One region of the Flintibacter sp. genome, then DNA from elsewhere that is predicted to be linked to it. Evidence: riboswitches for the same ligand, from Rfam matches in the RefSeq annotation. Region 1 holds a riboswitch; the other holds the start of a gene.
The links. A riboswitch is a leader RNA that binds a small molecule or an ion and turns the genes downstream of it on or off. The one in region 1 is predicted to bind FMN.

Region 2: it holds a riboswitch for FMN, as region 1 does, so the genes downstream of both, ribD (bifunctional diaminohydroxyphosphoribosylaminopyrimidine deaminase/5-amino-6-(5-phosphoribosylamino)uracil reductase RibD) here and ACLTXB_RS08680 (ECF transporter S component) in region 1, are expected to answer to the same signal.

Annotation. Positions count from the first base shown of each region.
Region 1 covers NZ_JBKVXZ010000019.1:13,344-21,017, reverse strand. Annotated here, with positions in the region: gene dinB (DNA polymerase IV) at 1-657, opposite strand, end outside; gene ACLTXB_RS08685 (YjdF family protein) at 879-1,298, shown strand; gene ACLTXB_RS08680 (ECF transporter S component) at 1,324-2,013, opposite strand; FMN riboswitch at 2,127-2,252, opposite strand; gene ACLTXB_RS08675 (SLOG family protein) at 2,407-2,919, shown strand; gene ACLTXB_RS08670 (epoxyqueuosine reductase QueH) at 2,916-3,497, shown strand; gene gltS (sodium/glutamate symporter) at 3,578-4,816, opposite strand; gene ACLTXB_RS08660 (DNA-binding domain-containing protein) at 5,094-5,930, opposite strand; gene ACLTXB_RS08655 (ATP-binding protein) at 5,927-7,231, opposite strand; gene rplT (50S ribosomal protein L20) at 7,386-7,674, opposite strand, start outside.
Region 2 covers NZ_JBKVXZ010000009.1:71,436-79,109, reverse strand. Annotated here, with positions in the region: gene ACLTXB_RS05595 (exonuclease SbcCD subunit D) at 1-92, opposite strand, end outside; partial or broken gene ACLTXB_RS05590 (flavin reductase family protein) at 329-889, shown strand; gene ACLTXB_RS05585 (HAD family hydrolase) at 963-1,631, opposite strand; gene ribH (6,7-dimethyl-8-ribityllumazine synthase) at 1,634-2,101, opposite strand; gene ACLTXB_RS05575 (bifunctional 3,4-dihydroxy-2-butanone-4-phosphate synthase/GTP cyclohydrolase II) at 2,138-3,340, opposite strand; gene ACLTXB_RS05570 (riboflavin synthase) at 3,366-4,013, opposite strand; gene ribD (bifunctional diaminohydroxyphosphoribosylaminopyrimidine deaminase/5-amino-6-(5-phosphoribosylamino)uracil reductase RibD) at 3,994-5,100, opposite strand; FMN riboswitch at 5,257-5,371, opposite strand; gene ACLTXB_RS05560 (alanine/glycine:cation symporter family protein) at 5,561-6,952, opposite strand; gene ACLTXB_RS05555 (AfsR/SARP family transcriptional regulator) at 7,093-7,674, opposite strand, start outside.

The DNA of each region.
Region 1 (7,674 bases):
CCCCAACAGCTGATAGAGGGCCTCCCGGTCAAACCGGGCCAGCTCACCAATGGTGCGCACCCCAAACTTCTCCAACGTGCGCCCCGCCGCCCGGCCCACAAACAGCAGGTCAGTCACCGGGAGAGGCCAAACGATGGTTTTGAAATTTTCGGGAGTGATACAGGTGGTGGCGTCGGGCTTTTTGTAGTCGCTGCCCAGCTTGGCAAACACCTTGTTGAAGGACACCCCCACCGAGATGGTCAGCCCCAGCTCTCCCCGCATCCGCTCCCGCAGGCGATCGGCCAGGGCTGCCGCTTCCCCTCCGAAGAGATGGAGGGTGCCGGTGACATCCAGCCAGCTCTCGTCGATACCAAAGGGCTCCACCAGATCGGTGTACTCCTGGTAGAGCTCATTGACCCGCCGGGAGTATTCCCGGTACCGGTCATGGTGGGCGGGCAGCAACACCAGATCCGGGCACTTTTTCCGGGCCTGCCAGATGGTCTCGGCAGTCTTTACCCCGAACCGCTTGGCTGGCTCATTTTTGGCCAGGATGATGCCGTGGCGGCTCTCCGGGTCGCCGCACACCGCCACGGGCAGGTGGCGCAGCTCCGGGTGGCTCAGCAGCTCCACCGAGGCGTAAAAGCTATTCAGATCACAGTGGAAAATCACCCGCTCCACGGCCCCACCCCCTTTTCTTTATCATAGCGCGTCCGCCCATTTATGTCAAACAAACGTTCTGTTTTCTCCATTGACATCCGCTTCTCTCCCCGATACAATGGGGCTGGAGATAAAAACACAGGGCGGTTGGTAGTCCGTCCGCGGGCCGCGCTCCCGTCAGTAGCCTTCCCTCCCGGGTCGTCCCTTCTCCATATTCACATTTTTATGGGAGGAAACTGAATATGGAACGGAACATCAGCCAGTTCACTGTGTTGTTCCAGCCCCCCTTCTGGGTAGGCATTGCCGAACGCTGGAGTCAGGACGGCTACCAGGCCGCCCGGGTGGTTTTTGGGGCGGAGCCCACCGACGCCCAGTTGTACCAGTGGCTCCAGAGAGAGTGGCCCCGGCTGCCCTTTGGCCCTGTCTTACCAGAGACGGCCCCCCGGCCAGCCTTGGCTAATCCAAAGCGGATGCAGCGGGAAGCCGCCAAAGCCACCCAGCCAAAGGGACTGGGTACCAAAGCCCAGGAGGCCCTCGCCCGTCAGCGGGAGGCCGTTGGTTTGGAGCGACAGGCCCGCCGGGCCGCCCAAAAACGGCAGACACAGGAGGAACGCTTCCGGCTCCGTCAGGAAAAAAAGCGCGAAAAGCGGCGCGGGCATTAAGCCCGCGCCGCTTTATTTTATCAAATCAGATTACACCGGCCAGCACCAGAGCAAACACCACAAAGGTGGCCAGCAGAGCCAGAGAGAACAGCACGAAACCAGCGCTGATCTTCTTGGCCTGGGTGCTCTGAGAGGGAGGCACCACGCCGGCACCCCGCAGGGCAGCCACCACAGGGGGATAAATGAGCAGGGTAGCAGCCATGTTCATGCCGCCCTTCGCCAGGTTAAAGGGCAGGAACAGGGTGGGCAGCATGGCTGCCACATCCGCCCGGGAGAAACCAGTCATGTACAGGGGGGTGATGAGGTAGTTCCACAGCAGCATCACCGCGGTCAGGGCGACTACACCGCAGGCCAGGCCCAGCACAGCGCCCTTCTTGGTGTGCATCTTTTTGTAAATGAAGGATGCGGTGCAGCAGAAGGCACAGGTAGCCAGGGCGTTCATGATAAAGCCAATGGGACCGGTGGTGCTGATGGTGATCATCTCGATAAACGCCACCAGAATAGAGATGATGGCGGCAGCCATAGGACCAAAGGTGAAGCCGCCGATGCAGATGATTACATCTTTGAAGTCAAAATCCAGGAACATGACGCTGGGCATCAGCTTGGAGGCCAGCATCACAATGTAGGCGATTCCGGTAAGCATGGCCATGCTCACCATCACTTTGGTATTCATTCTGGAGCGGGCGGAGGTGCTGGTCATGGAAGGTGCGGACATAAAAAAACACTCCTTTTTGTTTGATACATCTGAAAGAGCATGTCTTCCAGGTGTAAAACAATCAGGGAGGTGCGCTTTATGCATGCCGGAACGGCATACACTATTGTTTTGACACACATCTTCTTCCATCCGGACTATACCGTTGGTCCCAGAGTTTCACCGGGTCAGCGGACCTGCTTGCAGGTCCGGTCGCGGACTATACCGCCAGTGGGGAATTTCACCCCGCCCTGAAGACATATCATTCAGTTGTCCATGTCTTATTATACACGGCGCAAAGAAAATTGCAACCCCCCGTTTTTTGGCAAATTAGAACAAATATTCGACTCTCCGTTGACTTTCCCTGTCCGCTATATTACAATGATTCCAAATCCCTGTCGGAGAGGAGGACCTGCCATGGACAAGAGCACCACCTGCTGCTTTACCGGCCACCGCCCGGACAAGCTGCCCTGGGGCACCCACGAGGATGATCCACGCTGCATGGCGCTGAAGCAGCGGCTGGACGCTGCCCTGATGCAGGTCTATGACGGAGGCGTCCGCCATTTTATCTGCGGCATGGCCTGGGGAGCTGATCTCTACTTTGCCGAGGCGGTACTCGCTCTGCGGGAGCGTCGGCCCGGAGTCACCCTGGAGTGTGCCCGCCCCTGCGAGAGTCAGGCCCACAGCTGGCCCAAGAAAGAGCAGGAGCGCTATCAGTCCATTCTGGACCAGTGCGACTATGAGACTCTGGTACAGCACCGCTACGACCGCTTCTGCATGATGCGCCGCAACCGCTACATGGTGGACCACGCCGCCCATATTCTCACCGTCTACAACGGCGTGCCCCAGGGGGGCACGGCCCAAACTTTGTTATATGCCATTCGGAAGGGCCTGCTGGTCCATCCGGTACCACTGGAGGAAGAAACATGAACACGCTCATGCACATCTGCTGCGCCCCCTGCGCCAACCGCCCCATCGCCCAGCTGCGGGAGGAGGGACACTCTGTCACCGGCTTCTGGTTTAACCCCAACATCCACCCCTATACCGAGTACCAGGCCCGGAAGGCCACCCTGGAGGGCTACGCCAAGGAGATCGGCATGAAGCTGATCATCGGCGGCCGGTATGACCCGCGCTCCTTTATTACCAACGTAGCCGACAACATCGACGGCCGCTGCGCCTACTGCTACCGGGTGCGCATGGAGGAGACCGCCAAATACGCCGCCGAGCACGGGTTTGACTCCTTCACCACTTCCCTGCTCATCTCCCCCTACCAAAAACACGATGCTATCGCTGCCATTGCCCGGGAGATGGGACAGCAATATGGAGTAGAATTCCTCTACCGGGACTTCCGCCCCCTGTTTCGTGAGGGACAGGACTTTGCCCGGGAGCACGGCTTTTACATGCAGAAGTACTGCGGCTGCATCTTCAGCGAGGAGGAGCGCTACATGGCCGCCAAGTGGAAGAAGGAGGCCAAGCGCCGGGAGCAGGAAAACGCCGGCCTGACTTGATGCTGCTTTTTCTTTTGAATATAAAAAAGCCAGTCCCGATTGGGACTGGCTTTTTCGTTTGGCTGGGAAACTTTCTGAACTTAGCCGAAGATGGGCAGGATGTTCAGGAAGCCGGTGATGATCAGGCCGTTGAAGAAGTCGATGAACAGGGAGCCGACCAGAGGCACTACGAAGTAGGCCTGAGGAGCGGGACCATAGCGCTTGGTAACAGCCTGCATGTTGGCCATGGCGTTGGGGGTAGCGCCCATGCCGAAGCCACAGAAGGCAGCGGTCATAACAGCGGCCTCGTAGTCGCGGCCCATGATGTTGTACACCACGAAGCGGGCGTAGAAGTACATCAGGATGGTCTGAGCAGCCAGCATGGCGATCATGGCAACGGCGACGCTGGCCAGCTGCCACAGAGCCACGGACATCAGAGCGATGGCCAGGAAGATGGACAGAGAAACATTGCCCCACAGGTCCAGAGCGCGGGAAGGCATCACGATGTGCTTGGCATCGCAGAAGTTACGGATAACAGCAGCGATGAGCATGGCGCCGATGTAAGTGGGGAAGGTGAAGCTGAAGTGGAAGTTGCCGATGTTGATCTGGATGCCGTTCAGAGCGGCGGTGAGCAGGGTGCCCAGGCCGGCGGCAACGATCAGCAGGATAGCGGCGTTGGTGAAGGAGTCCACGTCCACGCGCTCAGCCTTCTCACGGTCGGCCTCGCTCATGTCGTTCAACTCCACACCGGTCTCGCTCTCGGTGGACTTCAGGTTGTACTTGTTGATGATGCCGCGGGCAGTGGGGCCACCCATCAGGGAGCCGGCCACCAGACCATAGGTAGCGGCAGCAATGGCAATGACGTTGGCGCTCTCAATGCCCATGTCCTCCATCAGAGGACCATAGGAGCCAGCAGTGCCGTGGCCGCCAACCATGGGGATGGAGCCGGTGCACAGGCCCAGGCGCAGATCCCAACCGAAGACGCCGGCCAGGATGGAGCTGAGCACGTTCTGCAGGCACACCATCACGATGGCCACCAGCAGGAAGGTGATAACCTTCTTGCCGCCCTTCTTCAGCAGGCGGAAGCAAGCGGTGTAACCGACGCTGGTGAAGAACAGGGTCATGAAGAAGTCCTTGACGTTAGAGTCAAAGGTGAACTCCACGATACCGCCCATGTACAGGCACAGGTGGACGATAGCGAAGATCAGGCCGCCCACCACGGGGGCAGGGATACAACACTTTCTCAGGAATTCAACGCGGTTGGTCAGGAATCGTCCCAGGACAAACAGCATCATGGCGATGGCTGCAGTCTGGTACATATTCAGAGCAATCTGGGGCATGTTTTCCTCTCTCCTTTTCTATGTACTAATTGGTTTCCCAGTTCCTACATGAGGGGATTTTACACAGCTTCCTTCAAATTGCTTCAAAATCCTACGGCGTAAAAATTTTTTCCCCAAATTTCACAATTTTTCGTTTTTCATTTTGGGGCATCTGACCACTTATTTACGATATTTTCCTGTTTCTTCCTCCTGATTTGTATTATCCTACCCTTTGACTTCCAAGATGGAAGATTATCGCAGAAATAGGTCAAGATATGCAAACTTACAGGTCAATGGGTCAATCTTCCTCCGCCAGCACCAACATACCATCCAAAAAGCATTTCAGGTTAGCCTTGCCCTTACTGCCCTTGCCCTGGATAAAGGCCATCTCCGCGCGCACCTCCTGGAATGGGAACAGCCGGGAGGCATACTGAGTAAAGACCTCGTTTCCATAGTCGTCCAGTCCCAGGCTGGCCAGATGGTTGAGCCCACGCTCTACCGCCCGGCGTGCCCGCTGCTCCATAGACTTGGGACTGTCGCTGAGCTGGGCACACAGGGCGCCCACCCCCACCTGGCACACCTGCTGGTGCCGGTCCAGCAGGTACATGCACATATCCATAATATCCTTTGCCCCTTTCTCTCCAGCCATGCCCAGCTGGCTCAGGGCATATTGAATCCGCTTGCGCTGCACATCAGAGCGAGACTGCCGCTCCACCACGGGAGTCTGCTTGATGGTAAATACACTTTGAATGGTGTTCAGATCCCGCTCATTTTCCATCTGCTGACGGATATTACGAATCACCTGACGCACTTCAATGAGGTTGATAGGCTTGTTGATAAAGAAATCCACTCCGGCCAGGTAGGCCTTGGCTACCATCTCTTTGCTACTGACCTGGGAGATCATGATAAATTTTGCCAGACAGCCCCGCTCCTTCAGCTCCCGGACCACCTGTATCCCGTCCTTGCCGGGCATCAGCAGGTCCACCAACACCAGGTCCGGTGCCAGTGCCAGGATCTTATCCAGGTCCAGTCCGCTTCCGCTGTCTCCGCACACGGTCCCCAGGTCGTTGCTCTCTACAATATCCTCTAAAATGCTGATGACTGAGATATCGTCTTCTACAATATAGATTCTCATGCTTCTCCTCCCCTCAGTGCATCCATGGGAATGGTCACCTGAAAACAGGCTCCCTCCCCCTCACTGCTGGTCACCTCAATGGTTCCATCCAGCTCCTCTACCAAAAACCGTACCGCCGGCAGGCCTACGCCCCGGTTGATGTTTCCGGTCTGGGGATCAAATTTGGTGGAATAGCCCACCTGGAACAGGTTCTGCATGGCCCGCTTGGAAATGCCAGGCCCGGTATCCCGCACGGTCAGCACCATCTGCTCCCGGACCACCCGTTCCTCCACCAGGATCATCCCTGAACCCCGTCCGCTTTGAATGGCTTCCGCGGCGTTCATCACCAGATTTTTCAGTACCGACATAAGCCGGTAGTGCTCCGCAGTGGCAAAATCCGTCTCACACCGACATTCCAGCAGCACATCATTCTGACGTTCTCCCAAGATATGCCGCATGGTATCCCGCAAAATATGCAGCAGATCGGACATGCGCATAGTCTCATCGTTGTAGGCGTCGGCTACCTCACCCTCAATGCCCCGGATAATACTGAGATTGTCCTTTTTTACCTCGTGCACGTCCCGGGCGATGGACAGGGCAAGCTGACGCAGAGGCTCAGGATAGTCCTCCGCTCCCAGCTGCTCGTAGAGCTGATAGGCCCGGGTCATGATCCCTTCAATGTTTTCTGCGTCTTTTTTTAAAAAATACAGTTCATTTTTCAAATTGGCGGTAAGCAGGAACAAACGCTGATAGCGCCGCTCGTGTTCCTCCTCCATCAGCAGGCGCTGATAGCGCCGCATCCCCCACAGAATACCCGCAGCCAGCAGAGAGCGTGCCAGTCCCAGCAGCACCAGGGTCACAATGGCCGGCGCATCCGGCAACGCCATCCGGGACAAGGTCAGGTCCTCCATATTGGAGAGCATATCGCAGATCCAGAAGCTGCGCCACAGCGTGGTAAGGGATGCCTCATACCGGTTTGGCACCTGGAGACACAGCAGGCAGTCGTAGCAGAGATAGAACAAGGCTCCCGGGTACTCCTGGCAGGCCACGAACATCAAATCTTCGCCCCCGGCCACTCCAATGATACACCGCACCACCAGAACCGTCAGCGCAGTCAGCACTCCGGTATCGGGCTTGCGGCTATCCTGCATCAGGGTAAGCAGAAGCACAGGGTAGAGTACCACAGCCGCTGAGATACGGAAATTTTCCGCCCAGATGTTGAAGAACAGCTCCGCGCTTAAAGCCGTGCCCAGAGCCGCCAGCATCTTGCGTTCCCATCGGCTGGCCCGCCATCGAATGAGTTGTCTCTTTTTTCCCTCCAAACCTATGTCCTCCTTCGTATACCGCCCAGGGGGGCAACCGGTCTTATTATACCACGTCTTTGTTCTTTTGCCTAGAAACACACTGCTCCACCAGCTTGTTTATGGTATAAAAAAACGTCTGCGCGGAACGCGCAGACGTTTGAAAGGATAAAACTTAGGCCAGGGCCTTCTTGGCAGTCTCAGTGAGCTGAGCGAAAGCGGCCTTATCGTTCACAGCCAGCTCGGAGAGCATCTTGCGGTTGATCACGATGCCAGCCTTCTTCAGGCCGTTCATGAAGGTGGAATAGTTCATGCCGTTCATCTTGCAGGCGGCATTGATGCGGGTGATCCACAGCTGACGGAAGTCACGCTTCTTCAGCTTACGGCCGGTGTAGGCGTAAGAGCCGGACTTCATCACGGCCTGGTTGGCCATCTTGAAGTGCTTGGACTTAGCACCCCAGTAG
Region 2 (7,674 bases), on a different contig from region 1:
ATTTCAGTCAGAATATACTGCTGGTCCTCCAGCATGGAAAATTCGTTGACCCGCTTGCCCAGATGCAGGTCGGAGAGATGGATCAGTTTCATGGCTGTGCTCCTCCAAACCGATATGGATTATCACCATTATATCCGGAAATCACAGGCGGCGCAATCGTACCCCTCTGATCCTGCCGCTGTACCTATTTGATTTTCTATGACCTTTCCGCGCCGATGTGCTATAATATTTCCTGCAAGGGAACAGGCATGATCGTCCTCTCTTTTGCCCTCACGGCCCAAAACACTGCCGTCTGATGCAAACATCCATACAATAGGAGGTATTTCTTATGCGTAAGAATTTTGGAGCCAAACCTTGGACCTATCCCCAGCCGGTTTTTATTCTCGCCACCTATGGGGAAGATGGTCCGCCCGATGCCATGAATGCGGCCTGGGGCGGGATCAGCGACGATAAAGAGCTGTCTATGTGCATCAGTGCCGGTCACAAGACCACCGCCAACATTCTGGCCTGAAAAGCCTTTACCGTCAGCATGGCCACGGTGGCGCAAATGGTGGCCTGTGACTACGTGGGCATCGAGTCGGGCAACAATGTGGCCAACAAACTGGAGAAGGCGGGCTGGCACACCACCAAATCGGAATTTGTGGACGCCCCTGTCATTGATGAGCTGCCCATGGCCGTGGAGTGCCGCTTGATCAGCTACGATCCGGAGAGCTGCCGTCTGGTGGGCGAGATCGTCAATATCAGTGCCGACGAATCGGTGCTGGGGGATGACGGAAAAATCGATCAGGATAAGCTTCAGCCCATTACCTTTGACCCCATTCACAGCGCTTACCGCAAGTTGGGTGAAAAAGTGGGCAATGCGTTCCAGGATGGAGCAAAGCTGAAATAATTCTTTAGAATCTACATAAAACCCCGGGCAGATGGTCTATAAGCCATCCGCCCGGGGTTTTCTTATATATGCTCTAAAACCTGGTTCGTACGAGAAATTCCCGCACAAAGTACAGCACTTCTTCCGGAGTCCCTGCAAGACAGTCCGCCCCGGAGAGTTCCTCCGGACTTCCATAGCCATAAGTACAGCCCACCGCGGATACTTGGTTTTTCCGTGCCATCTCCATATCCTGATTCCGGTCGCCAATAACCAGAAATTCTCCCGGCCAGCGTTTTTTCAGAATAGGCAGGATCTCGTATTTGGGCAGATATTGAAATTGCTCGCCGCAATAGAGCCCGTCAAACCAGCGCTCCAACCCAAAGCAAGCCGTGTGAGCACGGAGATAGGAGACGGGACAGTTGCTTAGCAGCAGCATCCCTACCCCCAACTTCTTCAGCGCGTCCAGGACCTGGGGCACGCCGGGATAGAGTCGGGCGTTCCCCTCCTCCACCAGCTCCTGCATCCGCCGGCCAATGTACGCGCCCCCTGCCTGCTTTTCCTGAGAAGAGAGCTGAGGCTGGAACTGCTCCCACATCTCTGAGGGAGTCATGCCGATCCACCTTTGGATGGTCTCCCGGTCTGGGGGATCACCCACAGCCAGTCTCCGGGCAGCCAGATCATTGTAGGCCGCCAGGACGGCGGGAGCATAGATAGCCAGGCTGTCGTGGAGGGTACCGTCGTAGTCAAAGAGCAGATTTACCATACTCAGGCTTCCAGGGCGCGGATCAGGTTGACCATCTCAATGGCGCCCTGAGCGCACTCAGAACCCTTGTTGCCCGCCTTGGTACCGGCGCGCTCGATGGCCTGCTCAATGGTATCGGTGGTGAGCACTCCGAACATCACGGGGATGTCGCTCTCCAGGGCCACGGCGGCGATACCCTTGGACACCTCATTGCACACGTAGTCGTAGTGGCTGGTGCTGCCCCGAATGACAGCCCCCAGAGCGATGACCGCATCGTACTTGCCGCTCTTGGCCATCTTGGAGGTAATAAGAGGGATCTCAAAGGCACCGGGCACCCAGGCCACGCTGATGTCGTCGGGCTTCACGCCGTGGCGCAGCAGGCCGTCCTCACAGCCGCTGAGCAGCTTGGAGACGATGAATTCGTTGAACCGGGCACACACGATGCCCACCTTGATGTCCTGAGATACCAGATTGCCTTCAAAGATTTTCATAGTAAATTCCTCCTGTTTTATGTAAATTGAGTTTGATCAATAGTTCACCAGATGGCCCATACGACGCTGCTTGGTGCGCAGATAGAAGATGTCGTCCTTGTTGGCCTCCACCTGGATGGGCACCCGCTGGGCAATCTCCAGGCCGAAGTCAGAGAGCTGATAGACCTTGTCCGGGTTGTTGGTGAGCAGGCGCATGGTCCGCACACCCAGATCCCGCAGAATCTGCGCGCCGGTCCAGTACTCCCGCAGGTCGGGGGCAAAGCCCAGCTTCACATTGGCATCCACCGTGTCAAAGCCCTGCTCCTGGAGCTCATAGGCCTTGAGCTTGTTGATGAGGCCAATACCACGGCCCTCCTGGCGCATATAGAGTAGCACGCCCCGGCCTTCCGCCTCGATCTGCCGCATGGCAGCAGCCAGCTGCTGGCCGCAGTCGCACCGCCGGGAGCCAAACACATCCCCGGTGAGGCACTCGGAGTGGACCCGGCACAGGATGTCCTTGCCGTCGCCAATCTCTCCCTTCACCAGGGCCACATGGTGCTCCCCGGTGAGGTCGTTGACATAGCCGTAAATCTGGAACTCTCCAAAGCGGGTGGGCAGCTTGGCACATGCCTCCCGCACCACTTGCTTGTCGTGGAGGCGGCAGTAGTCCTGGAGCGCCTTGATGGTGATGACCTTCAGCCCCCACTCCTGGGCCTTCTCCAGAAGCTCAGTAGTGCGCATCATGGTACCGTCGTCCCGCATGATCTCGCAGCACAGGCCGCAGGGGGTCAGCCCTGCCAGACGGCACAGGTCCACCGTAGCCTCGGTGTGGCCGTTGCGGGTGAGCACGCCGCCCCGCCGGGCCACCAAGGGGAACACGTGGCCGGGCCGGCGCAGGTCCTCAGGCCGGGTAGCCGGGTCCACACATTTGCGGCAGGTGTAGCCCCGCTCCTGGGCGGAGATGCCGGTGGTGGTGTCCACGTGGTCGATGGAGACAGTGAAGGCGGTGCAGTGGTTGTCGGTATTTACCTTTACCATCTGCTCCAGCCCCAGACGGGCAGCCACTTCCTCGCTCATGGGGGTGCAGATGAGTCCCTTGGCATGGACGGCCATAAAATTCACATTCTCCGTGGTGGCAAACTGAGCCGCGCAGATAAGGTCCCCCTCGTTCTCCCGGTCAGGATCATCGATGGTGATGATGAGATGGCCCGCCCGCAGTTCTTCCAGGGCTTCCTCCACGGTGCAATAGGGATGTTCCATGGTTAAAAATCCTCCTTATATGTGCTTAAAATCCGTGCTGTGCTAAAAATTCCAAGGTGAGGGAGCTCTTGGCCGTCTCTTGGGGCTGGGGCCGCAGCAGCTTCTCCACGTACTTTCCGATCACGTCGTTTTCCAAATTCACCGTGTCGCCGGGCCGCTTCTCACCCAGGGTGGTGACAGCCACTGTGTGGGGGATGGCGGAGATGGAAAACCAACTCTCCCCCACTTCCGCCACCGTCAGACTGATGCCGTCGATGGCGATGGACCCCTTCTCCACGATGTAGCGAAGCAGCTCCTGGGAAGCGGAGATGGTGTACCATACCGCGTTATCGTCCTTCCGCAGGGCGGTGATGGTACCGGTTCCGTCGATATGGCCGGAGACGATGTGTCCGCCGAAGCGGCCGTTTGCTGCCATGGCCCGCTCCAAATTCACGTGGCTGCCCACCGTCAGACTGCCCAGTGAGGAACGGTTCAGGGTCTCGTGCATCACGTCGGCGGTGAAGCCGCTACCGTCCACGGTGGTAGCGGTGAGACACACCCCATTGACCGCCACACTGTCCCCAATCTTCAGGTCAGACAGGATATCCTTCGCCGCAATGGACAGTACCGACGAGTGCTGTCCCCGGCGTACGGAGCGGATGCTCCCCAATTCCTCAACGATCCCGGTAAACATGGTGTTCTACCTCGCTCTCCAGCAAAAAGTCGTCCCCTAGGGGGGTGATGGTGGTGTTGATGAGCTGCACCGCCTGGTCGGGGGTCTCCACCCCCAGCCCTTCCACCGGGGACTTGGACGCACCGCCGCCAAAGAGTTTGGGCGCGATGTAGGCCTGCACCTTCTGAACCAGTCCCTGCTCCAGAGCGGACCAGTTTAGGGTGCCTCCCCCCTCCAGCAGGACGCTGTCGATATTCTCCGCTCCCAGCCGGTCCATGAGGGCGGCAAGATCCACATGTTCCCCCCGCTCAGGCAGCATCCACACCTGGCATCCAGCGGCCTCATAGATGGCCCGGCGTGCTTCATCAGGGCAGGCGGTAGCCAGAATGGTCGGCACCTCCTTTGCAGTGCAGACGATCTGGCTCGTCAACGGCGTACGTAAATGGGTATCACAGATGACCCGGATGGGGTTCCGTCCTCCCTCCATGCGACAGGTAAGCAGCGGGTCATCGGCCAACACGGTCCCCACGCCGGCCAGAATGGCCCGGTAGCGGTGCCGGTCCTCATGGACCCGCTTTCGGGCCGTTTCCCCGGTGATCCATTTGGATGCCCCAGTGCGGGTGGCAATCTTTCCGTCCATAGTCATGGCGTATTTCAGAACCACATAGGGTCGGCGGGTGGTGATGAAGTGGAAAAACACCTGGTTGAGGGCGTCGCAGGCCTGCTTGCACACCCCCGTCTCCACCTGGACGCCGTGCGCCCGCAGAATGTTTAACCCCTTTCCCGCCACCAGAGGGTTGGGGTCATTGGAGCCCACCACCACGCGGGTAATGCCCGCGTCCAGAATGGCCTGGGTGCAGGGCGGTTGGCGGCCCTGATGGCAGCAGAGTTCCAGCGTAACATAGAGGGTTGCTCCGGCGGGCGAACCGGTACAGTTTTTCAGCGCCTCCCGCTCCGCGTGGAGCTCTCCGTACCGGGTGTGCCACCCTTGTCCGATGATCTCTCCATTCTTCACCAGAACAGCTCCCACCATGGGATTGGGTGAGGTCCAGCCCATCCCTCGCCGGGCCAACTCCAGGGCCAGGTTCATATAGTCGGTATCGTTCATCCTGTGCCTCCTGAAAAAGAAAATGCCTTGAACGGAATCGTTCAAGGCATCATGGTGCAGGAAAGCAAATCAAAACCTGCCGCAAAAAAAGAAAACTCCGGAATGATACCATTCCAGAGCAACTTCATGCGCGCAGGTATATGACTCCCCGCAGTACACGATCTTCTTCCATCCAGACTATACTGTCGGCCCCGGAATCACACCGGGTCATGCCTTTCGGCTCGTGGGCTATACCACCGGTGGGGAATTGCACCCCGCCCTGAAGATCCTGATTCAATTTACCACAGTATACTACCAACGGCCGCTCTTGTCAATTCCCCCCAAAAAAGTCGCAGCACCTCCTTTGTCATATGGCAGATACACAATCCCTTTCTCTCACAGCATATGATACGCCCGGGGCCAAAAGCAGAAGCTTTCGGCCCCGGGCGCATATGAGGAAAAAAGGTTGGCACGTTTGGGATTACTTCTTCGCGTGCTTTCTCGCCTTATCCCGCAGGTAATACTGCTCGCCGGTGAAGAACTCGTTCTTCAGGTCCCTCACCTCACCGCTCAAAGCGATCAGCGCAATCATGTTGGGTAGGATGACCAGAGCCAGGAAGAAGTCCAGGAACTGATACAGGAACTCCAGGCCGCCGAACACGCCGAAGAGGATGGCAGCGATGTAGATAAACTTCCAAATACGAGAGAACTTGTAACCAAAGAGGAAGCGGGCCTGACGCTCACCGTAGAACACCAGCACGATGACGGTGGACAGCACGAAGAGCAGGATGGAGATGGTAACCACATAGTCGCCCACCTTGCCGAACACGGTCTGGAAGGCCATGGAAGGCATAGCGGCAGCCTCGCTGGCGGGAACGGCCTGCCAAGCGCCGGTGACCAGCACCACCAGAGCGGTAACGGTGCAGACGATCAGAGTGTCCAGAGTGATCTCAAAGATACCCCAGAAGCCCTGACGGACAGGGTGGTCGGTCTGAGCGGTGGCATGGGCGATGGGAGCGGTACCCATACCGGCCTCGTTGGAGTAAGTGCCGCGGGCGGCGCCCCAGCGCAGAGCCAGAGCCAGAGTGGAACCGGCAAAACCGCCCACAGGAGCCATAGGAGCAAAGGCGCTTTCAAAAATCAGGACAAAGACGCCGGGGAGCTTATCGATGTTGACGCCGATAACCACCAGGGCACCAATGACATAGATCAGAGCCATAACGGGAACCAGGCGCTCGGTAACCTGAACCAGACGCTTGGTGCCGCCCACCACGATGACCAGAACGATCAGGGCCATGGCGATGCCGGTAGCGATATCAGGAATACCCAGGGTGGCTGCATTCTGCGCAGCGGAAACGGTCTGAGTAGAGATGGACGGGATGATCTCGATCATCAGGAAGAAGGCGAACCAGCCGGCCAGGAACTTACCCAGGGCCTTGTTCTTAAAACCTTTGGCCAGGTAGTAGGTCGGTCCGCCTACATACTCGCCACTGGCATCCTTTTCCCGGTACTTGATGCCCAGAACGATCTCAGAGAACTTGGAGGCACAGCCCAGCAGGGCAATGATCCACATCCAGAACACGGCACCCGGGCCGCCAAATGCAATGGCTACCGGAACACCTACGATGTTTGCCGCGCCGATGGTGGATGCGATGGCCGCCGTTGCGGCCTGGAAAGGAGAAATCGCGTTGGGATCTTCAGGCTTTTTCATCATCTGTCCGAACGTCTGTCCCCACATGTAAAACAGATGCCGGAACTGGAAAAACCCAAGACGAATGGTGAGGAACAGGCCGCCGCCGGCCAGGATAATCATGAGCGGGGGACCCCAAAGCCAGTTGGTAAAGTCTACGATTGCTTTCACGATTTGATCCACAAAAACCCCTCCTTCGTTTTTCTGCATTATACCGCTGAAGTGGTTTTCTCTGTATTTTATTGAAAGGGCACAAACGTTTGTTTTTTTATTTTTTTGTTTTTGTGGAAATTTAAGTTAAACCTCAAATAAACACCATGGGTTTATTGGGGATATAACCGGAAAACATCGGGACATGTACGTTGGAGATAGCGCAGGGCATGACGTGAAAAGGGATCTGCCATCGCCTCCTGCTTGAGGTAAACCGTGATGCAGTAAGTCTTGGACAGCTGGGTGATCAACCCCCGCAGCGAGTTCAGCAGTCTTGCCTGAGAGACCTGGCGGCAGTCGCCCTCCAACCCATAGGTAGGAATTAGGGCCGATTGTATGCTGGACAGATCTTCCAGAAATACCTTTGGGATCTGATTGACCACGGTACGTTCACAGGCACAGGTCAGCAATTCGATAAACTCGCTGAGCAGCAGGCCGGAAATCACCGCGGTATCCTCATTTCCCGACAGTTCCAGCGTCAGTTCCTCCAGCGTCTCCCCCCGCGGGGACAGCTCCTGCTCCTGGGAAGTGATCTCCAGATATAGCTCACGCAGGGTCTTGGAGGGTGCCAGATTCAAATCCTTCCGCAACAGGTCCTCACAGGATTGATACCAGCGCAGTGCCGCATGCCGCTCGCCCTTTTGAAGACACAGCTTCATGATCCGGCAGTAATACTTTTCCTCGTAAGGGTTGAT